3 regions of the Streptomyces flavalbus genome follow, and region 2 is predicted to be linked to each of the others. Evidence: riboswitches for the same ligand, from Rfam matches in the RefSeq annotation. Region 2 holds a riboswitch; each other region holds the start of a gene.
The links. Region 2 has a riboswitch for cobalamin ahead of cobT (nicotinate-nucleotide--dimethylbenzimidazole phosphoribosyltransferase). Riboswitches for the same ligand answer to the same signal wherever they lie in the genome.

Region 1 (7,528 bases), 660 kb from region 2:
CAAGTTCATCGCGCGCCGGGTGCTGAAGGTGGACGGCACCCGGGCCACCCCCGCCGAGCGCCTCAACAACGGCATCGACTTCCACCCCACCGACCGGCGGGTCCTGCTCGGCCACCACTTCGCCGCGATCGCCGGGGCCGGTCCGCTGGTCGGGCCGGTGCTCGCCGCCCAGATGGGCTATCTGCCCGGCACGATCTGGATCATCGCCGGCGTCATCTTCGCCGGCGCCGTGCAGGACATGGTGGTGCTGTTCTTCTCCACCCGCCGCGACGGGCGCTCGCTCGGCCAGATGGCCCGCGAGGAGATCGGCCCGTTCGGCGGGGCGGCGGCCCTGCTCGCCGCCTTCGCCATCATGATCATCCTGCTCGGGGTGCTCGCCCTGGTCGTCGTCAACGCCCTCGCCGAGTCGCCGTGGGGCACCTTCTCCATCGGCATGACCATCCCGATCGCCCTGCTGATGGGCTTCTACCTGCGCGTCCTGCGCCCCGGCAGGGTCCTGGAGGTCTCCCTCATCGGCGTGGCCCTGCTGCTGCTCGCGCTGGTCGCGGGCCGCTGGGTGGCCGAGTCGTCCTGGGCGGACACCTTCACCCTCGCCCCGTCCACGCTGGTCATCTGGCTGGTGGCGTACGGCTTCATCGCCTCGGTCCTGCCGGTGTGGATGCTGCTGGCGCCCCGCGACTACCTCTCCACCTTCATGAAGATCGGCACCATCGGACTGCTCGCCCTCGGCGTGGTCGTAACCGTGCCGACGCTGAGGATGGACGCCGTCACCGACTTCGCCTCCCGCGGCGACGGCCCGGTCTTCGCGGGCTCCCTCTTCCCGTTCGTGTTCATCACCATCGCCTGCGGCGCGCTGTCCGGGTTCCACGCCCTGATCTCCTCCGGCACCACCCCGAAGATGATCCAGAAGGAGACCCAGGTCCGGATGATCGGCTACGGCTCCATGCTGATGGAGTCGTCGGTCGCCGTGATGGCGCTGGTCGCCGCGAGCATCATCGACCCCGGGCTGTACTTCGCCATGAACGCGCCCGCCGGGGCCATCGGCGGCACCGTGGAGAGCGCCTCGCAGGTGGTCACCGGCTGGGGCTACCAGATCACCCCGGAGGACCTCGCCGCCGCCGCGCGGAACGTCGAGGAGTCCTCGCTGCTGTCCCGCACCGGCGGCGCGCCCACCCTCGCCGTCGGCGTCTCGCAGATCTTCTCCGAGGTGACGGGCGGGAGCCTGAAGGCGTTCTGGTACCACTTCGCCATCATGTTCGAGGCGCTGTTCATCCTGACCGCGCTCGACGCGGGCACCCGCGTGGGCCGGTTCATGCTCCAGGACACCCTCGGCAACGTCTACAAGCCGTTCCGGAACGTCAGTTGGAAGCCCGGCCTGGTCATCACCAGCGCGCTGGTGTGCGGGCTGTGGGGGTACTTCCTCTGGGTGGGCGTCCACGAGCCGCTCGGCGGGATCAACCAGCTCTTCCCGATCTTCGGCATCTCCAACCAGTTGCTGGCCGCCGTCGCGCTGGCCGTCTGCACCACCCTGCTGGTGAAGTCCGGGCGCCTGAAGTGGGCCTGGGTCACCGGCGTCCCGCTCGTCTGGGACGCCACGGTCACCCTCACCGCGAGCTGGCAGAAGGTGTTCTCCAGCGACCCGCGCGTCGGCTTCTTCGAGCAGCGCGGTGTCTACCAGGCCGGGATCGACCGCGGCGAGGTCATCCCGCCCGCCAAGGACATGGACGACATGCACACCATCGTCACCAACTCCACGGTGGACGGCGTCCTCTCCGCCGTCCTCGCGCTCCTGATCGTCGTCGTGGTCGTCGACGCGCTCCGGATCTGCGTCCGGCACGTCCGCCGCCCCGCACTGTCCACGCTCAGCGAGGCGCCGTACGTCGAGTCGAAGATCGTCGCCCCGGCCGGGCTGTTCCCGACCAAGGAGGAGAAGGAGGAGGCCCGTGACGCCGTCGGCACTGACACGCGCGTTTAGGGGCGTGCGCTGGTACCTGCGGGAGCTGACCGACGAGTCGGCGTACGAACGCTACGTGGCCCATCTGCGCGAGGGCCACCCGGAGGCGGAGGTGCCGTCCCGGCGCGCGTTCGAGCGGATGCGGACGGACCGGCGGGAAGCGGACCCACGGCAGGGCTTCCGCTGCTGCTGAGCCGCCACTACCTGCACGAGTGCCGACCGATATCCGGACGAGGGGTTCCGTTTGCGCCATCCCCTGACCTAGATTGCCTGCGCGTTACACCGGTGATCAGTGAGGGGACGGAGTCGCCAGATGTCACAAGCACCACCTGAAGCGAACAGAACGGCGGTGGTGACGCCCGTGCGCGTCGTCATCGCCGTCTGTCTGATAGCACCCTTCGTATCGATGCTGTGGGTCGGCTCCTACGCCAAGACCGACCCGACCCTGATCGGCATCCCGTTCTTCTACTGGTACCAGATGGCCTGGGTCGTGCTCTCGGCCGGGCTGACCTCGCTGGCGTACCAGCTCTGGCACCGCGACCAGCGTGCCCGCAGGCAGCGGCAGGGGGGTGACGGGGCATGAAGGACGGCGTCAACGGCGTAGCGCTCACCGTCTTCGTCCTGTTCTTCGTCGCCGTCACGGTGATGGGGTTCCTCGCCGCGCGCTGGCGGAAGGCGGCCAACGAGCACAGCCTCGACGAATGGGGGCTGGGCGGCCGGTCCTTCGGCACCTGGATCACCTGGTTCCTGCTCGGCGGCGACCTGTACACGGCGTACACCTTCGTGGCGGTCCCCGCGGCGATCTACGCGGCGGGCGCGTCCGGGTTCTTCGCGGTGCCGTACACGATCCTCATCTACCCGATGATGTTCGTGTTCCTGCCCCGGCTGTGGTCGGTCTCCCACAAGCACGGCTACGTCACCACCTCGGACTTCGTCCGCGGCCGGTTCGGTTCCAAGGGGCTGTCGCTGGCGGTCGCCGTCACCGGCATCCTCGCCACCATGCCGTACATCGCGCTCCAGCTCGTCGGCATCCAGGCCGTCCTGGACGTGATGGGCGTGGGCGGCGGCGAGAACACCCACTGGTTCGTCAAGGACCTGCCGCTGCTGATCGCCTTCGGCGTGCTGGCGGCGTACACCTACTCCTCGGGGCTGCGCGCGCCCGCGCTGATCGCGTTCGTCAAGGACACGCTGATCTACCTCGTCATCGCGGTCGCCATCATCTACATCCCGATCAAGCTGGGCGGCTTCGACGACATCTTCGCCGCGGCCAGCCAGAAGTACGAGGCGGCGGGCGCGGGCGGCCTCACGCCGACGGCCGCCTCCCAGTGGACGTACGCCACGCTGGCGCTGGGTTCGGCGCTCGCGCTGTTCATGTACCCGCACAGCGTGACCGCCGTGCTGTCCAGCCGCAGCCGTGAGGTGATCCGCCGCAACTCCACCATCCTGCCGCTGTACTCGCTGATGCTGGGCCTGCTCGCCCTGCTGGGCTTCATGGCGATCGCGGCCGGGGTCCAGGTGGACAACGGGCAGCTCGCGATCCCGCAGCTCTTCGAGAACATGTTCCCGGACTGGTTCACGGGCGTCGCCTTCGCCGCCATCGGCATCGGCGCGCTGGTCCCGGCGGCCATCATGTCCATCGCGGCGGCCAACCTCTTCACCCGCAACATCTACAAGGACTTCCTGAAGCCGGACGCCACCCCGGCCCAGGAGACCAAGGTGTCCAAGCTGGTGTCGCTGCTGGTGAAGGTGGGCGCGCTGGTCTTCGTCCTCGGCATGGACAAGACCGTCGCCATCAACTTCCAGCTCCTCGGCGGCATCTGGATCCTGCAGACCTTCCCGGCCCTGGTCGGCGGTCTGTTCACCCGCTGGTTCCACCGCTGGGCGCTGCTCGCGGGCTGGGCGGTCGGCATGGTGTACGGCACGGTCGCCGCGTACGGCGTCTCCTCGCCGACGCAGGCGCACTTCGGCGGCTCGTCGAAGGAGATCCCGGGCATCGGGGAGATCGGCTACATCGGCCTGACGGCGTTCGTCCTGAACCTGGTCGTCACGATCGTCCTGACCTTCGTCCTCAAGACCCTCAAGGCCCCCGAGGGCGTGGACGAGACGAGCCCGGAGGACTACTCGGCGGACGCGGGTGACCCGGGAGTACAGGTCGAGCTGCCCCCCGCGACGGCGGACACCGCACGCACCTAGGGGTCGACCAGCCACGACCACCCCGCGGCGGGCCGCCAAAAGCAAGTGCTACGGCGGCCCGCTGTCGTCCACACTCCCCGCATGGACATCCAGATCCGGCCCATCGAGCCCACCGAACACACCACCCTCGGCGACATCACAGCCACCGCCTACCTGGACGACGGCCTCCTCGACTTCGGCGAAAGCGACGCCTACCTCCACGAACTGAGGGACGTCACCAAGCGCGCCGCCTCCGCGGAGGTCCTCGTCGCCGCCGCCGAAGGCCGGGTCCTCGGCGGCGTCACCTTCGTGCCGGGCCCCGGCCCCATGTCCGACATCGCCCGCCCCGGCGAGGCCGAGATCAGGATGCTGGCCGTCGCCCGCGAGGCCCGCGGACGCGGCGCGGGCGAGGCCCTGGTGCGCGCCTGCCTCGACCGCGCCCGCGCCACCGACGGCTGCACGGGCGTCGTCCTGTCCACCCAGCGCACCATGCGCGCCGCCCACCGCGTCTACGAACGGCTGGGCTTCACCCGGGCCCCGGAGCGTGACTGGAACCCGCTCCCGGAGCTGGACGACATCTCCCTGCTCGTCTACGAACTGACGCTCTGAAACCGGCCCGACACAACATCTGGGGGTGGCACGCCGCCCCGGCACAAGATGTATGCTCATGCTCGCTGTCGCCGCAGGGGAATCCGGTGCGAATCCGGAACTGTCCCGCAACGGTGTACATGCGTGTTTCCGCACGCCTGGTCAGTCCGAGGACCTGCCGACAGCGCGCCCGGCCGACCGGTCCGGGTGCCATGACGTCCGGGCCTCGTGGAATGGGCCGGTGGACGCGACGCCACGCGCGCTCGTGAGCTGCCCCCTGCCCTCCACAGGGCCCAGGCCCCGTGCCGAGCGAGGGAGAGCCCCACGTGACCATCGCGCCAGCGGATCCCGCTTCAGCGACCCCGGTGGACACCGGCGGTCCCGGTACCGCGCTGCTGCGGACCCTGACCGAGCTGACCGCCGACCTGCCCGACGCCGACCCCGGCCGGGTCGCCGCCGCCGCGCTGCGCGGCCGGTCCGCGCGGGCCGACGAAAGGGAGCTGCGCGAGCTGGCCACCGAGGCCGCCGCCGGGCTGATCTCGGAGGACCCCGCGTACTCCCGGCTCGCGGCCCGGCTGCTGACCCTCGGCATCCGCGCCGAGGCGGCCTCGCAGGGCGTCACGTCGTTCACGGAGTCCGTCGCGACCGGGCACCGCGAGGGCCTGATCGCCGACCGCACCGCGGACTTCGTCCGCGTCCACGCCGACCGCCTGGACGCGCTCGTCGACCCGGACGCCGACGACCGCTTCGGCTACTTCGGGCTGCGCACCCTGCACTCCCGCTACCTGCTCCGGCACCCGGTCACCCGGCAGGTCATCGAGACGCCCCAGCACTTCCTGCTGCGGGTCGCCGCCGGGCTCGCGGAGGACGACAGCCGCCGCTCGGTGGACGAGGTCGCCGCGCTGTACGCGCTGATGAGCCGCCTCGACTACCTGCCGTCCTCGCCCACCCTGTTCAACTCCGGCACCCGCCACCCGCAGATGTCGTCCTGCTACCTCCTGGACTCCCCCAAGGACGAGCTGGACTCCCTCTACGAGCGCTACCACCAGGTCGCCCGGCTCTCCAAGCACGCGGGCGGCATCGGACTGTCGTACAGCCGCGTCCGCTCGCGCGGTTCGCTGATCCGGGGCACCAACGGGCACTCCAACGGCATCGTCCCGTTCCTGAAGACGCTGGACGCCTCGGTGGCCGCGGTGAACCAGGGCGGGCGTCGCAAGGGCGCGGCGGCGGTCTACCTGGAGACCTGGCACTCCGACATCGAGGAGTTCCTGGAGCTGCGGGACAACACCGGCGAGGACGCCCGCCGCACCCACAACCTCAACCTGGCGCACTGGGTGCCGGACGAGTTCATGCGCCGGGTCGCCGAGGACGGCACCTGGTCGCTGTTCTCGCCGTCCGACGTGCCCGAGCTGGTCGACCTGTGGGGCGCGGAGTTCGACGCCGCCTACCGCGCGGCCGAGGCGGCGGGCCTGGCGCGGAAGACCGTCCCGGCCCGTGAGCTGTACGGCCGGATGATGCGCACCCTCGCGCAGACCGGCAACGGCTGGATGACCTTCAAGGACGCCGCCAACCGCACCGCCAACCAGACCGCCGAGCCGGGCCACGTCATCCACTCCTCCAACCTCTGCACGGAGATCCTGGAGGTGACGGACGACGGTGAGACCGCCGTGTGCAACCTGGGCTCGGTCAACCTCGGCGCGTTCGTCGACGTCGGGGACGGCGGGGACGGCGGGGACATCGACTGGGAGCGCCTGGACGCCACCGTCCGCACCGCGGTCACCTTCCTGGACCGCGTGGTCGACATCAACTTCTACCCGACCGAGCAGGCGGGCCGCTCCAACGCCCGCTGGCGGCCGGTGGGCCTGGGCGTGATGGGCCTCCAGGACGTCTTCTTCCAGCTCCGGCTGCCCTTCGACTCCGCCGAGGCGAAGGGCCTGTCCAGCCGGATCGCCGAGCGGATCATGCTCGCCGCGTACGAGGCGTCCGCCGACCTCGCCGAGCGCAACGGCCCGCTTCCGGCCTGGGCGAAGACCCGCACCGCGCGGGGCGTGCTGCACCCCGACCACTACGACACCGAGCTGACCTGGCCGGAGCGCTGGGCGGCGCTGCGCGAGCGGATCGCGGCGGTCGGGATGCGCAACTCCCTGCTCCTCGCCATCGCGCCGACGGCGACGATCGCCTCCATCGCGGGCGTCTACGAGTGCGTCGAACCGCAGGTGTCCAACCTGTTCAAGCGCGAGACCCTCTCCGGTGAGTTCCTCCAGGTCAACTCCTACCTGGTACGGGACCTGAAGCGGCTCGGCGTCTGGGACGACCGCACCCGGGAGGCGCTGCGCGAGGCGGGCGGCTCGGTGCAGGGCTTCTCCTGGATCCCGGAGGACGTACGACGCCTGTACCGCACGGCGTGGGAGGTCCCGCAGCGCGCCCTGATCGACATGGCGGCGGCCCGGACCCCGTTCCTCGACCAGGCCCAGTCCCTGAACCTGTTCATGGAGACGCCGACCATCGGCAAGCTCTCCTCGATGTACGCGTACGCCTGGAAGTCCGGGCTGAAGACGACGTACTACCTGCGCTCCCGCCCGGCGACCCGGATCGCCCGAGCCGCCCAGGCCGCCACCCAGGCCACCATCCCCGCCCCCGAGGCGGTCGCCTGCTCCCTTGAGAACCCCGAGTCCTGCGAGGCCTGCCAGTAATGACCAGCCGTACCACCAACCTGCTCGACCCGGGCTTCGAACTGACCCTGCGCCCCATGCGCTACCCGGACTTCTACGAGCGCTACCGGGACGCCATCAAGAACACCTGGACCGTGGAGGA
Region 2 (7,528 bases):
ACAGCCTTGCCGCCGCAGAGTTCAGTCCCTGCCACGTCCTTGTCGGCCGGGGCTTCGTCGTCCCCTCCACAGCCGGTGGCCCCGAGAAGCAACGAGCCGACCACGACCGCAGCGAGGCGTCCGCAGCGTGCCGATCTACGCCTGATCACTGTTCGCATCCTTACGCTTCCTCGGCCATTCACTGACCTCAGCCGGTCTCCGGTCGGTTGCCCTGCTGATTCTCCCGGTCGTTACCGGTCCCGTACCCGTCCAGCATGGCTGAGTGCAGGTCCTCCCAGAGCGTGCTGCTGCGGCCCACGCCGTGCCGCTCTGTGAACTCCTCCATAGGGGCCTCGGCCATGCTCTCCCCGGCGGCGAAGACCCTCCTCCTTTCCGTGTCGGTGAGTTCCTCGATCTCCTCCTTGTGCTTCTCCACCGAGCTACCGGAGATGTCACCCACCATCTGGCCGATAACCTGCTCGGCCGCACCGCTGGCGGTGTCGGTCGCCAGCGGGATGAGCACCGCCGCCGTACCCACCGCAGCCGTCGCGGGCAGAAAGGCGACGCCCGCCGCGAGGCCCGCCGTGGCCCCGAACTCGACCCAGCCCGCCCGCTTGGCCACCGCCTTCTCATAATCCTCGTGGACCTTGAGGTTCGTCGCCTCGACCTGGTCGGCCCGCGACTGGTCGAGCATCCCCTGCACCTCGGCGCCCACCCGCACGGCCGCCCGCGCGGCGCCCTCCTGGATGCGCCCGTCCGGGCCTACTGTCCCCTCCAGCACGCTGCGGGTGTACGCCTGCTCCGCGGTCGAGAGCGTCGCATACGCGTCCGGGTGCTGGCCCAGGGTGCTGAGGAAGCCCCGGACGACGCTCCGCCCGTTCCCGTCCACGGTGTCCCCGAAGGTGAGGTGCCCGTCCACGTTCCACACTGGGGCGAACACGCTGCCCGTATGGTTCTTTTCCAGCGCCCAGTTGATGTCGTCGACATACCCGGCGCCCATGACGCCCAGGCTGTCGGCCATCGCCTCGTGGTGCTCCTTGAGCAGGCCCGGGTCGGCGGCGTACTTCTCCATGACCTGCCGCATGACGGCGGCGTTGTCCGCGTCCCGCACCATGTCGGCGTCCGGGTGCCCGGCCGGGTAGCCGAGGGTCGCCGCCTCCAGGGCGTGGCCGAGGGCGTCGGGCATCTGGTTGAGGGACGCCTCCAGCTCGTTCTGGTCGAGGGTATTGACGTCGGGGAAGGACTCCCACTCCTCGTTGGTGAAGAAGTCGAGGTAGTTGTTGATCGCCTCCCCGTACTTGTTCTTTCCGAGGTCGGCCGTGGCCTCGTAATTGACCGTTCCGTCCTCGTTGCACGCGGTCGGCGCGTCGGTGAAGAACTTCTTCGCCGCTTCCGGGCTGTTGCCGAGCGCTTCCAGCATGGCGATGGCCGGGTCATAGCCAGCCCCGTTGACGCCGGAGGGGTTGTACGGGTTCTTGAACGAACTGTTCACCACCTTGTTCCCGGCGAACAGGTCCGGCTGCTTCTGGTGCAGTTGCGCCACGTGCTGGGCGATCGGGTTGAGGAACTTGGCGTCGTAGTTCCCGTACCGCATGATTCCGCCGAGCAGTTGGTACCCGAACGGCCCGCCGTATTCGTGCTTGGCCAGCGGAATGTGCTCCGTACCCAGCCTGCGGAGTTCCGGCCCCCACTTGGCGGTGAACTCCTTGTCGTGTGAGGCGGTGGCCAGATTCAGGCCCAGGTTCTTCTGGAGTTCCTGGACATCCTTGAGTCGCTGCGCGTCGAGCTTGCCCAGGTCGTACGTGTCCGTGGAGAGCTGACCGAAGAACGCGAGCGACTTCTCGGGGCCGAGCTTCTCGTAGAAGCCCTTGGCGAACTCCATCGACGAACTGTTGTCCTTCAACAGATCGTTGAGTTGCCGAAGCTCCACGTGTGTGAGGTCCCGGCCCTTGGCCGCGAGAGCGGCGGCGCGGGCGGCCTCCTCCTGGTCCAGCTTCGTGTACTTCGGGGCGCTGAAGTCCTTGCGGTCGGTGACGTTGGCCTCAAGGGCGTTCTTGAGGGCGAGGTCGGCGTCGTTGCAGTTGTCGACGATGAGGTCGATCCTCTTCTGCCACGCCGCGATGTTCCGCCTCTCCTCCCGCAGGAGGTCGTTGTAGTCGGGGTCGCGCCGCGCCTCGGGGACCTCGGACAGCGGCTTCAGCGCCGTGACCCTGCCCTTGCCGTCCACGCGGACACCGGCCGCGTGCGCCTCGTGGTCCCGGATGCTGACCAGGTCGTCCCTGGCCTTCTTGATGGCCGCGTAGCCCTCTTCCAGGATCAGCCTCACGCCCTTGGCCTCGGCGGCGGCGTCCGCGAACTCCTTGGCCGTCTTGCCGATGAACGCCTTGGTGACGCCTGCGTTGACGCCCTCCCAGGACGCCTTGTCCGCCTTCGCCCTCATCCCGTCGGTGGCATCCGTGGCGAGTGTGTCCAGCTTCCGCGCCATGTCCGACCAGTCGTCGACGGCGGCCTTCAGCTTCGCCACCGGGGCGTCGATCAAGTCCTCGTACCTCAGCACGTCGAGCGCTTCCCCCTAGCCCTGCTCCATGTAGCCCTGTTTCAGTAGCCCTACTTCATGTATTCCGTGAGCACGGAGATCCGCGTCAGGTGCCCCTCGATCTTCGCCTCGTCCTTGGCGTGCTGGGCCTTGCTGAAATCGAGGTGGTTCGAGATCTGCGCGCAGGCGTCCAGCAGGGTCCTCAGGTGGGTCTGCCAGTAGTCATGCACCTTCAGCACGGCTGCCCCGCTCACGAAGTTCCCGTTGGTCAACGCCGTCGCCGCGTCGAACGTGGCGGGCCGGGCCATGTCGCCCTCCTTCGCCAACCGTCCGAGCAGGTCGTAGGCGTCATTGCCGATGGCGCCGAGGTCGTCCCGGTTGACGACCAGATCCCTCCCGTCGCCACCGCCTCCCTCGGCAGGGACGCTGTTGAGCCGCGTGGAGGTACGCTCGGCCGCCGCCGTGCGCAGCGCGGCCCACTCTTGCTCGAAGGTCATGAACTCCCTCACTCCCGCCCTCCGTCGGCCACGGCACGGCCTTCGCCGTACCCGCGGCAGGAACAGTGACTTTAGGGAAGAGCAACGCGCGGACGAGGGTTTCCAGCCATGCGGCAGCCCTTGAGCCGGGATGTTAATGACATCCATTTTCATGTATCGTCTGTCCCGCTCACCGATCACCCCCACCCGGAGGCCCCCATGGCCGTACCCAAAGGCAAGATGTCGCGCAGCAACACCCGGCACCGGCGCGCGCAGTGGAAGGCGGTCGCGCCGCAGCTCGTGTCGGTGACGGTGGACGGTGTGCCGCATCTGGTTCCGCAGCGGCTGGCCAAGGCGTACGAGCGTGGTCTGCTGCGGCCCGAGGGCTGATGGCGTCCTCGCCGCGCGGTGGCGAGGCGGCGCTGTCGGGCACCATGGAGCAGGGGCAGGAGCACTGTCACGGCGCCCTGCCCCTCTCCTCCGGCGCGGGGCCCGCTGAGCCGGGCCCGGTCGCGTGAGTCAGGCGTGCTTGTTCGTCACCCCGGCCGAGTCGAACGTGGCCATCTCGCGCAGCGCCCGCACCCCCGCCTGCACCAGCGGCAGGGCCAGCAGCGCACCGGTGCCCTCGCCGAGCCGTAGCCCCAGGTCGACCAGGGGGCGCAGGCCGAGGTGGTGCAGGGCGACGGTGTGGCCGGGTTCGACCGAGCGGTGTCCCGCCACGCACGCGGCCACGGCGTCCGGTGACAGCGCCGCCGCCACCAGGGCCGCCGACGAGGCGATCACCCCGTCCAGGATCACCGGCACCCGGCGCGCGGCGGCGCCCAGCACGAACCCGGCGAGCGCCGCGTGTTCGAGGCCGCCGACCGCCGCCACCACCCCCAACGGGTCCCGTGGGTCCGGCTGGTGCAGATCGAGGGCCGCGCGCACCACGCCCACCTTGCGCCGGCGCGCCGCCGCGTCGATCCCCGCCCCGTGACCGGTCACCTCGTCCGGGTCCACGCCCGTGAACGCGGCGATCAGCGCCGCCGAGGCCGTGGTGTTGGCGATGCCCATGTCGCCGGTGAGCAGGCACCGGCAGCCGTCGTCGACGAGTTCCCAGGCCACGCCGATGCCGACCTCCACCGCGCGGACCGCCTCCTCACGTGTCATCGCCGGTACGCGGGTCATGTCCGCGGTGCCCGCCCGGACCCGGCGTCGTAGCAGCCCGTCCGGGGTCGGGTCCGGGACCGGCAGGTCCGTCGCGACGCCCACGTCCACCACGACCACCCTCGCCCCCGCCTGGGCGGCCAGCGCGTTCACGGCGGCGCCGCTGGCCAGGAAGTTGGCGACCATCTGCGCCGTCACCTCCTGCGGCCAGACGCTCACGCCCTGGGCGTGGACCCCGTGGTCGGCGGCGAAGACGGCCACCGCGGCGGGCGTCGGCATCGGCGGCGGACAACTGCCCGCCACGCCCGCGAGCTGGACCGACACCTCCTCCAACAGGCCGAGCGAGCCGGGCGGCTTGGTCAGACGGTTCTGGCGGTCCCGGGCCGCCGCGAGGGCGCCCGGGTCCGCGGGGGTGATGGCGGCCAGCGCGCGTTCCAGCCACGAACCAACCGCAAGAGCAGAGGCAGAGGCAAAGGCAAAGGCAGCAGGGCCGCTAGAAGGGTCCGAGCCAGTCGAAGGCACCACGAAGGCAGTCCTTACTCTCTCGGCGGTTCTCCACGCCGCCGTGCACGAGCCGCACCCCGGGCAGGCAGCGCCCGGCTACGGGACGGCCGGAATATCCTGGCTCCCGGCTCTCGGCACCCCGCGCGTACGGCAGGGTTACCGGCGTCGGCTCCCGGCCTTCCCAGCCGCCGGTTCACACCGGCCGCCAGTGGCCATCAGCGGGAGACGGCTCCCCGGTCACAGTGGCGGGCCCGCCCCGGACTTGGACCCTCAGGTCCGCACCGGCGTTCCTCCGCATCCGTCCCCGGCATCCTGCCACACTCCGCCACCAGCCCCCACCACGGCTTTCAGGTACCGGTGTAGCGCCCCGGCCGGTGGTTGAGGGCGAGGACGGTGTTGAGGACGACCGCCCCGGCGACGGACAGCGGCACCTTCAGCGGCGGTACGACCGCCAGGGACGCGACCACGATGACGACGTCCAGGGCCATCTGCACGTATCCGGCCCGCAGACCGAACCGTTCCTGCGCGACCAGCGCGAGGATGTTGAAGCCGCCGAGGCTGGACCGGTGCCGGAAGAGGACGAGCAGCCCCACCCCGGCGAGCAGGTTCCCGGCGAGCGCGGCGTAGACCGGGTCGACGGCGAGTTCGGTGATCTCGGCGGGGTGGAGCGAGGCCATCAGGGAGACGACGCCGACCGAGAGCGCCGTACGGATCGTGAAGCTCCAGCCCTTGCGCCGGACGGCGAGCGCGAAGAAGGGCAGGTTCACGGCGAGGAAGACCACCCCGAACGGCACGTCGACCGCGTAGCTGAGCAGCAGCGCCAGCCCCGCGGTGCCGCCCGTGACGGTCCCGCTGGCCTGGAGGAGGAAGAGCCCGAGCGAGGCGAGGAAGGTGCCGGTGAGGATGCCCAGTACGTCCTCGACCACCCCGTGCTTCGTCGACGTGACGGCCGGAGCGGTGCGGTCGGCGGGCCGCCTGGGCCACCCCCACTGCCCCACGGCCCTCGTCGGTGTCTCCGGACTGCTCATGGGTCTCCAGCGGTTCACGTCACGGTCGGCCGGTTCGGGGGCGGCCCCCTGACCAGCCCCGGGCCGGTCCCACGCCAGCATGGCGATGCCGAACACCCACCCGCCTGGGCCGAACAGGCACGGCAGTAGGGCCCACCGGCCCCTGTCGCCACTCCTACGTCACCAGCGCCGACCCCTAAGTCACCGCGCCCCCACCTCCCGCACCCCCACCAGACCAGGATGGCGTCGGCGCAACTCCCGCTCCAGGCGCCGGTGCAGCGTGAGCCAGGCGGCGGGACAGCCGTGGCAGGCACCCGCGAGGCGGACGGTCACGACGCCCCCGTCCACGCCGACCAGTTCGATGCCGCCCCCGTGCGACCGGGCGAAGTCCCCCACGGCCCCGGCAAGAACCTCACGGACCGCACCGCGCAGCCGTACGTCATCGTCACGAGCGCCGTCGGTACCACCACCCCCGGCCACCCACCCCCCGGGATCGGCCAACGCGGCGTGCAGCGCCGTACGAACCGGGGCGACCTCCGTACCCCAACCACGCCCCGCACCCAGGCAGGTGACCACCGCCCCGGGCTCCACCACGACCCGGCCCAGCGTCCCGTCGGCCAGCAGCGCGGCCAGCGGCCCGGGAACCCCGGCCGGTACGCCGGTGCACGGCAGTGTCCCGGCGGGGATGATCCAGCGCAGCGCCTCGGGCTCACCCGGAACCCGCTGCGGGTGAAGGGGAATCACGCTCTCCTCACCCGCCCCCCAGCAGAACGGTCACCGTCCGGGCCAGGAAGGCCATCAGCCAGGCCAGCGCCGTGAGGTAGGCGAGGGCGATCCCCGGCCACTTCCACGTCCCGGTCTCGCGGCGCAGGACCGCCACCGTGGCCATGCACTGGAGGGCGTACACGAAGTAGACCAGCAGCGCGGCGATGGTGGGCGCGGTGAAGACCGGTTCCCCGGCGTGCGGCCCGTCGGCGTACGTCATGGTCCGCAGCGCCCGCGCCGGGTCCTCCGGGTCCTCGGCCGCCGCGACCTGCCCCAGGGTGGCGACGAAGGTCTCGCGGGCGCCCTGCGCGGACAGGACGCCGATGTTGATCCGCCAGTCGAAGCCGAGCGGCTCGAAGACGGGGGAGACGGAGCGGCCCAGGTCGGCGGCGTAGCTGTGGTCGACGGAGTACGCGGACACGGCGACGGGGTCGTCGGGGTCGACGCCCGCCGCGCGGAGCTGCGCGGCGGAGTGCAGCGGCAGGTTCAGCAGCAGCCACAGGACGACGGTGGTGGTGACGATGACGGTGGAGCACTTGCGCAGGAAGGCACGCGCGGACGACCACACCGCCACCAGCACCGCGCGCGGGGCGGGCAGTCGGTAGGGCGGCATCTCCATGTAGAACGGCACCGTCTGGCCGCGCCGGTCGCCGAGCCTCTTGAACACCCAGGCGGCCAGCAGCGCGGACACGGCGCCGAGCAGGTACAGGCCGAACATGACCAGGCCCTGCGCGCCGAACGGGCCGACCCGCCCGGACGGGTCGACGAGCAGCCCGATGAGCAGGACGTAGACCGGCAGCCGCGCCGAGCAGGTCATCAGCGGGGCGGCCATCATGGTGGCGAGGCGGTCCCTGGCCGAGGGCAGGGTGCGGGTGGCCATGATGCCGGGGATCGCGCAGGCGAAGGACGACAGCAGCGCCACGAACGCCCGCCCCTCCAGCCCGAACCGCCCCATCACCCGGTCCATCAGGAACGCCGCGCGGGCCAGGTAGCCGACGCCCTCCAGCAGGGCGAGGAGCAGGAACAGCAGCACGATCTGCGGTACGAAGACCACGACCCCGCCGACGCCGCCGATCAGGGCGTCGCCCAGCAGCCCGGCCAGCCAGGCGGGCCCG
Region 3 (7,528 bases), 410 kb from region 2:
AGCCCCACGCCGCCGCGGCCCGGTGAGCCGCTGCCGGTGCCGACCTCGCTGCGGGCGCTGGTCCTCAGCCGCCTGCAGATGCTGCCGCCGGGCGCCCGGCACACCCTGCTCGTCGCCAGCGCGGGCGCCCGCCCCACCCTGGCCCTGCTGCACGCGGCCGGACGGGAGGACGCCGAGGCGGAGACCGCCCGCGCGGCGGAGCTGGGCCTGCTGGCGACGGAGCCGGAGGGGCCCGCCGTACGGTTCGCGCACCCGCTGATCTCGGCCGCGCTGTACGCGGAGGCGACCGGGCAGCAGCGCCGGGCCGCGCACGCCGCGCTGTCCCGCGCCGCCTCCGACCCGATCGAACGCGCCCGGCACCTGGCGCTGGCCACCACCGGCGCCGACCCGGAGGTGGCCGCCCGGCTCGCGGAGGCCGCCGCGCTGGCCCGGGACCGCGGGGCGCCCTCGGTGGCCGCGTCGCTGGGTCTGCTCGCCGCCCGGCACACCCCCGCGCACGGCGTGCCAGGACCCGACGGGCGCAGGCTCCAGGCCGCCGAGGACGCGCTGCTCGCCGGTGAGGTGGACCTGGCGCGGGACATCGCCCACGAGGTGCTGACCCGGGCCACCGCCTCCGCCGACCGGGTGGGCGCCTGGATGGTCGTCATCGAGGCCGCCGGGCAGGCCCTGGGCGAGGTCGACGCGGTCTTCCCGCAGGCCCTCGCCGACGCGGGCGACGACCCGCGGCTGCTCGCCCTGGTCCACTACCAGCTCGCGTGGCGCGGGCTGATGGTCGAGGGCGACTTCGCGGAGGCCCGGCACGAGGCCGCGCACGCCGCCGAGCTGGCCGCCCGCGGTGGCGACCGGCGCACCGAGCTGCTGGCGCTGGCGTTCCAGGCGCAGTCGGAGACCCTGATGGGCCACCCCGACGCGCCCCTGACGATCAAGCGGGCGCTGCGCGAGCCGCAGGACCCGCAGGTGGCGTGCCACCACAACGGCGCCGGGGCGGCCCGGTTCCGCTGGCTGCTGATGGGCGACCAGCTCACCGAGGCGCGCGGTACCGTCACCGCGCTGCTGCGGGAGGCGCGGCGGCGCGGCATGGTCGAGTCCGAGGTGCACTTCCTGCGCTTCCTCGCCGACACCGAGCTGCGCTCCGGGCACTGCGGCCGGGCCCTGGACCTGGCCCGCGAGGGGCTGCGGCTGGCCCGGGACTGCGGCATCGGCGAGGGCGCCTCCGCGATGCTGACCTCGCTGGCGGAGGCGGCGGGCGGGGACGCCGGACGGGCGCTGACGCTGGCCCAGGAGGCGGTGTCGCACGCCGAGGAGGACGGCGACACGGTGTACCTGTCGCGGGCGCTCGCGGCGCTCGGGCACGCCCAGCTCGTCGCGCTGGACGCGGTCGGCGCGGCCCGGTCGCTGCGCCGGGTGCGGGTCCTGGAGGAGGGGCTCGGGGTGACCGACCCGGCGCGCGGGCGGTGGCAGGGCGACCTCGCGGAGGCGCTGGTGCGGATCGGGGAGACCGGGGAGGCGCGGGACGTCATCGACGTCACGCGCGAGCAGGCGCTGCGCCTGGACCGGGAGAGCGTGCTGGCCGTCCTGGACCGGGCGGAGGCGCTGGTGCGGGCCGCGCACGGCGACGTGGACGACGCGCTGGCGCAGCTCACGTCGGTCCAGGACCGGCTCGGCAAGCTGGGGTACGGCCTGGAGGAGGCGCGGGCCGCGTTCGAACTGGCGCGGCTGCGGGCCCTGCGGCCGGGTGCGGCGCCGTCGTCGTACGAGGAGGCGGCGCGGCTGTTCCGGCGGTGCCGGGCGCTGCCGTGGCTGCGGCAGGTGGACGCGGCCGTCGCCGCGGGCGCGCCGGAGCCGGTGGCGCCGGTGCCCGCGCCCGCGCCGCCCGCCGCGCTGGAGGGCCTGGCGGCGATGGAGCGTCAGGTCGCGGCGCTGGTGATGGAGGGCGCCACCAACCGGGAGATCGCGGCCCGGCTGTTCATCAGCGTGAAGACGGTCGAGGCGACCCTGACGCGGGTCTACCGGAAGCTGGGCATACGCTCACGGGTGGACCTGGTCCGCCTGGCGGCGGGCCGCACGACGGGCTGACGACGGCCCGGACAGCCGGGACAGCCCAGACAGCGGGAACAGCCGGGACACCCGGGCGACAACGAAGGTTTGCCGTCCGGGACCGAGGGTTTTCCCTGCCAACTCCCCTCCCCCTTAGGGGGTTCCCTCATTGGGCGGGCCCCGCGGGCGGCCCTAGCGTAAGGGCCGTGCCGAACGCCCGGGCCTGCACCCCGGGCGACCCCCCACCGGCCAACGAGGAGATCCATGTCCGGGCTCGACCGCGCCAGGAACACCGCCAGACGCGGGGCGGTGGCGGCGCTCGCCGCCACCGCCGTCCCGGGCCCGCCGGGTGCGCGCCCCCTCCTCCGGAACGTCACGCCACCCCCAGCTCGCCTCATGACCGGTCGGTCACCGGCCCACGGCTCCTGAGTACCCCTCAGGTGAAATACCAGGGGGCGTTGCGGGCCTCCACGAGCGGCCCGCAACGCCCCCTCTCCACGCGCTCACACCCCTACGACGGTCCCGAAGCGCACGTCGTACGGCTCCCCGGGGTGCAGCACCCCCAGCATCCGCTCCGCCTCCGCGGTGACCTCCGCGCGCTGTACGGCGGTCAGGCGGCCGAACGGCTCGATGACGAGGGCGTCGTCGCGCAGCCGCCACACGCCCGCGAGGAACCCGTCGACGAGGAAGGTGGCGTGGGCGACGTTGCCCTGCCAGGTGCGGCCCCGGTACTCGGCGGGCACGACGCGGGTGCGGTCGGCGTGGGACAGCAGCAGGTTGTCGTACTCGGGCAGCAGCCGCGCCGGTGCCCCGGTGTCCGGGTCGGGGCGCGGCGCGTCGGGCAGGTCGAGGAGTTCGGTGCCGTGCGCGTCGCGGAAGGTGAGCAGCTCGGGGCGGAGCCGTTCGAAGGCGGGCCGCAGCCGGGTCAGTCCCGACCAGGTCTGCATGTCCTTCACGGACGCCGGGCCGAACGCGGCGAGGTAGCGCCGTACGACGTCCTCCGGGGCGGGCGCGGGCTCGGCGGGGCGGCCCAGCCAGTGCTCGGCGGTGGTGAGGGCGACCTGCCCGGAGCGGCCCCACACCCCGCGCGGGGTGACCTGGACGAGCGGCAGCGCACACCGGGCGGCGACGGCGAGGGACCGCGGGTCGGCGTCCGGCCACTCGGCGCCCAGCGCGTCCCGCAGTTGCCCCATGGTGCGCGGCTCGGCCTCCACCAGCTCCCGGGCGAGCCGCGCGAGCCGTTCGAGGTCGACACCGACCAGCCCCTTGCGGAAGACGTTGATCTCCCGGTCCCGGGCGGGCTGCACCAGGGGCCGCAGGGTGAGGGCGTCGTCGGCGGTGTGGGTGTGGATGGTGGAGCGCATGGTGACGATCCGTACGACGGCCCGGTCCGCCATCAGCCCGGACAGCTCCTCGGGCCCGAACCCCTCCAGGCGGGCGGCGAGCGCGTAATACGGGGGCTTGACGTTCTGTGCCTGGAGCCCGAGCAGGTGCCCGACGGCGTCGGCCGCGGTGCGCCGGGCGGGGCGCAGCAGCAGTTGCCGGGCGAGGGTGGCGCGGTTGAGGGCGCGGGTGGTGAGCAGGGGCGCCGCCGGGGCCGTCTTCGTCATGCTCCGCACGCTAGCGCGGATGGCGGACAGTTCCTGACCTACTCATGACGGGGTGTCCGCGGCTCGGGTACTCCCCGGTCGTACGTTTCGCCCCCGTATATCCTGCTCGTCGATCACCCTGACGCCGTACCCCCACCGGAAGGCAGCCGTGATGTCCGAGCGACGTGACCGTCCCGGCGCGAGGAGCGCCCTGAAGCCGGTCTGGCGGCGGTCGCGGCCCGCGGAGCGGCCCCCGCGGCAGACTCCCCCGGCGCCCCCCGAGGCGGCGCCCGAGCCGTCGCCGCCGGAGCCGGTCAGCGTCGTGGAGTCCGCCCTGTACCGGGACGGCGTCCGCGTCTCCTCCCCCGGCACCCTCGCGGAGACCTACCGTGAGCTGCGCGAGCACCCCTCCGGCATGGCGTGGATCGGGCTCGCCCGCCCCACCGACGCGGAACTGCTGTCGCTGGCCGCCGAGTTCGACCTGCACCCGCTCGCGGTGGAGGACGCGATGGAGGCCCACCAGCGGCCGAAGCTGGAGCGCTACGGCGACACCCTCTTCGTCGTGCTGCGCGCCGCCCGCTACCTCGACGCACCCGAGGAGGTCGACTTCGGTGAGCTGCACGTCTTCGTCGGCCCGGACTTCGTGATCACGGTGCGGCACGGCGGCGCCCCCGACCTGTCCGCCGTACGCCACCGCATGGAGGACAGCCGGGAGTTGCTGCGCCTCGGTCCCGAGGCGGTGCTGTACGCCATCCTGGACGCGGTGGTCGACGGGTACGCGCCGGTCGTCGAGGGCGTGCAGAACGACATCGACGAGATCGAGACCGAGGTCTTCCGCGGCGATCCGGAGGTCTCCCGCCGCATCTACGAACTCTCCCGGGAGATGGTGGAGTTCCAGCGCTCCACCCGCCCCCTGGTCGGCATGTTGCACGGCCTGATGGCGGGCTTCGCGAAGTACGGCACCGACGAGGAACTCCAGCGCTACCTGCGCGACGTCGCCGACCACGTCACCCACACCAGCGAACGCGTCGACGGCTTCCGCCAGGCCCTGACCGACATCCTCACCGTCAACGCCACGCTGGTGACCCAGCAGCAGAACGCGGAGATGCGGGCGCTGGCGGAGGCGGGCTTCGCGCAGAACGAGGAGCTGAAGAAGATCTCGGCCTGGGCGGCGATCCTCTTCGCACCGACCCTGGTCGGCACGATCTACGGCATGAACTTCGACCACATGCCCGAACTCCACTGGCTGTTCGGCTACCCCTTCGCCATCGCCCTGATGGGGCTGGTCTGCGTCAGCCTGTACGTGGTGTTCAAGCGACGCGGCTGGCTGTAGGCGCCCGGCCAGTCCCGCCCACCACCGCTCCCGGGCCCCGAGTGTGAGACAGGGCACCCCGGGGCGTCCGAGTGCGCCGGTGTGCGGGTGTGCGCCCGTATTCGCGCCCCTGATGCCCGCTTGTCACCACCCCCGGGGGCCGATTACTGTCACCACGCCTTGGTGAACGGGAAATCCGGTGTGATGCCGGTGCGGCCCTCGCCACTGTGATCGGGAAGTCCGGCTCCAGCCCCTAGGGGCGGCCACTGGGTCCTTCGGGACCCGGGAAGGCGGAGCACGGGCGGTGGTACCCGTCAGCCAGGAGACCGGCCAAGGCGCGTCAACCATCCACGAGGTGCTGGAGAGGGTCTGCTGAGCCATGCACATAGCCGAGGGTTTCCTCCCTCCGGCGCACGCGATCGCCTGGGGTGTCGCGTCCGCGCCGTTCGTCGTCCACGGAGTCCGGTCACTCACCCGTGAGGTCAGGGAGCACCCCGAGAGCACCCTGCTCCTCGGGGCGTCCGGCGCCTTCACCTTCGTCCTGTCCGCGCTGAAGCTGCCGTCCGTGACCGGCAGTTGCTCGCACCCCACCGGCACCGGTCTGGGCGCCATCCTGTTCCGGCCGCCGGTGATGGCGGTGCTCGGCACCATCACGCTGCTGTTCCAGGCGCTGCTGCTGGCGCACGGCGGGCTGACCACGCTCGGCGCCAACGTCTTCTCCATGGCGATCGTCGGCCCGTGGGCCGGGTACGGCGCCTACCGGCTGCTGCGCCGCTTCGACGTACCGCTGATGGCCGCCGTCTTCGGCGGCGCGTTCGTCGCCGACCTGTCCACGTACTGCGTCACCAGCGTCCAGCTCGCGCTGGCCTTCCCCGACCCGAGCAGCGGGTTCCTCGGCGCGCTCGGCAAGTTCGGCTCCATCTTCGCCGTCACGCAGATCCCGCTGGCGGTGAGCGAGGGCCTGCTGACGGTGCTGGTGATGCGGCTGCTGGTGCAGTCCAGCAAGGGCGAGCTGACCCGGCTCGGGGTGCTCGTCACCGGGGCGCGGGGGCGGCGGGCGGCGTCGGAGGCGGAGGCGGTGACCCGATGAGCCGGAACGCGAAGATCAACCTCGTACTCCTCGCGCTGGTCGCCGCGCTCGCCGTGCTGCCGCTGGCGCTCGGCCTCGGCGACCACAAGGACGAGCCGTTCACCGGCTCCGACGGGCAGGCGGAGACGGCGATCACCGAGCAGCACCCGGACTACGAGCCCTGGTTCTCACCGCTGTACGAACCGCCGTCCGGGGAGATCGAGTCCGGTCTGTTCTCCCTCCAGGCGGCGCTCGGCGCGGGCTTCCTCGCCTACTACTTCGGGCTGCGAAGGGGCAGGCGCCAGGGCGAGGAACGGGCGCGGGCCGCCCAGACCGCCGGACAGACCGCCGGGCAGCCCACCGATCCCGCCACCGGACAGGACTGAGCGCCGGTGCTGCCGATCGACGCGGCGGCGCACAGCAGCCGCTGGCGCCGCCGCCACCCCGTGGACAAGGCCGTGCTGGGACTCGGTCTGACCGTGCTCGCGATCTCCCTGCCGCCCTGGCCGGGCGCCGCCCTGGTACTGCTGACCGCGCTGACGCTGCTGCTCGGCCCGGCCGGGGTGCCGGGCCGCAGGCTGTGGCGGGCCTACAAGGTGCCGCTGGGCTTCTGCGTGACCGGCGCCGCCACCCTGCTCGTCCAGGTCGGCGGCCCGGACGGCTTCGTGTCCCTCGCCGCCGACGGCCCGGCCCGCGCCGGGGAGTTGCTGCTGCGGACGTCGGCCGCGTCCCTGGGCGTGCTGCTGTTCGCGTTCACCACGCCGATGTCGGACCTGCTGCCGCGCCTGGTGCGCGCCGGGGTGCCCGCGCCCGTCGTCGACGTCGCGCTGGTGACGTACCGGATGAGCTTCCTGCTGCTGGACTCGGTGCGGCGGATCCGCGCCGCGCAGGCCGCCCGGCTCGGCCACACCACCCGCGCGGCGACCTGGCGGTCCCTGGCCGGGCTCGGCGCGACCGCGTTCGTGCGGGCCTTCGACCGGGCGCAGCGCCTCCAGGCCGGACTCGCCGGACGCGGCTACGACGGCTCCCTGCGGGTGCTGCTGCCGGAGGCCCGCGTCTCCGCGCGGTTCACCGGCGCGAGCCTCGCCCTGCTCGCGGCGGTCGCCGCCCTCACCCTCGTACTCGAAAGGCCGCTGACATGAGCGAGCCCGCCCTGGTCGCCCTGCGGGGCGCGTCCTTCGCCTACGAGGACGGGCCCACCGTCCTCAGCGGCCTCGACTTCGCCATCCACGAGGGGCGCGCGCTCGCCCTCCTGGGCCGCAACGGCAGCGGCAAGACCACCCTGATGCGGCTGCTGAGCGGTGGACTGCGCCCCCGCGAGGGCCGGTTGACCCTGGAGGGGCGGCCGGTCGGCTACGACCGCAAGGGGCTCACCCGGCTGCGGACGACCGTGCAGCTCGTGGTGCAGGACCCGGACGACCAGTTGTTCGCGGCGTCCGTCTCCCAGGACGTGTCCTTCGGGCCGCTCAACCTGGGGCTGCCCGACGCCGAGGTGCGCGCCCGGGTCGACGAGGCGCTCGC

Region 1: it holds a riboswitch for cobalamin, as region 2 does, so the genes downstream of both, ACFQZ6_RS23950 (ribonucleoside-diphosphate reductase subunit alpha) here and cobT (nicotinate-nucleotide--dimethylbenzimidazole phosphoribosyltransferase) in region 2, are expected to answer to the same signal.
Region 3: it holds a riboswitch for cobalamin, as region 2 does, so the genes downstream of both, ACFQZ6_RS28570 (energy-coupling factor ABC transporter permease) here and cobT (nicotinate-nucleotide--dimethylbenzimidazole phosphoribosyltransferase) in region 2, are expected to answer to the same signal.

What each region holds. Positions count from the first base shown of each region.
Region 1 is NZ_JBHTEB010000001.1:5,300,688-5,308,215, reverse strand. It holds gene ACFQZ6_RS23975 (carbon starvation CstA family protein) at 1-1,975, shown strand, start outside; gene ACFQZ6_RS23970 (YbdD/YjiX family protein) at 1,944-2,147, shown strand; gene ACFQZ6_RS23965 (DUF3311 domain-containing protein) at 2,268-2,537, shown strand; gene mctP (monocarboxylate uptake permease MctP) at 2,534-4,147, shown strand; gene ACFQZ6_RS23955 (GNAT family N-acetyltransferase) at 4,229-4,735, shown strand; cobalamin riboswitch at 4,788-4,911, shown strand; gene ACFQZ6_RS23950 (ribonucleoside-diphosphate reductase subunit alpha) at 5,041-7,407, shown strand; gene ACFQZ6_RS23945 (ribonucleotide-diphosphate reductase subunit beta) at 7,407-7,528, shown strand, end outside.
Region 2 is NZ_JBHTEB010000001.1:5,964,432-5,971,959, reverse strand. It holds gene ACFQZ6_RS26790 (hypothetical protein) at 1-158, opposite strand, end outside; gene ACFQZ6_RS26785 (hypothetical protein) at 188-2,536, opposite strand; gene ACFQZ6_RS26780 (hypothetical protein) at 2,587-3,012, opposite strand; gene rpmF (50S ribosomal protein L32) at 3,211-3,381, shown strand; gene ACFQZ6_RS26770 (hypothetical protein) at 3,381-3,509, shown strand; gene cobT (nicotinate-nucleotide--dimethylbenzimidazole phosphoribosyltransferase) at 3,511-4,659, opposite strand; cobalamin riboswitch at 4,753-4,933, opposite strand; gene ACFQZ6_RS26760 (YitT family protein) at 4,989-5,669, opposite strand; gene ACFQZ6_RS26755 (NifU family protein) at 5,850-6,392, opposite strand; gene feoB (ferrous iron transporter B) at 6,400-7,528, opposite strand, start outside.
Region 3 is NZ_JBHTEB010000001.1:6,378,507-6,386,034, reverse strand. It holds gene ACFQZ6_RS28585 (ATP-binding protein) at 1-2,076, shown strand, start outside; gene ACFQZ6_RS28580 (winged helix DNA-binding domain-containing protein) at 2,541-3,647, opposite strand; gene ACFQZ6_RS28575 (magnesium and cobalt transport protein CorA) at 3,799-4,959, shown strand; cobalamin riboswitch at 5,103-5,287, shown strand; gene ACFQZ6_RS28570 (energy-coupling factor ABC transporter permease) at 5,318-6,028, shown strand; gene ACFQZ6_RS28565 (energy-coupling factor ABC transporter substrate-binding protein) at 6,025-6,393, shown strand; gene cbiQ (cobalt ECF transporter T component CbiQ) at 6,400-7,149, shown strand; gene ACFQZ6_RS28555 (energy-coupling factor ABC transporter ATP-binding protein) at 7,146-7,528, shown strand, end outside.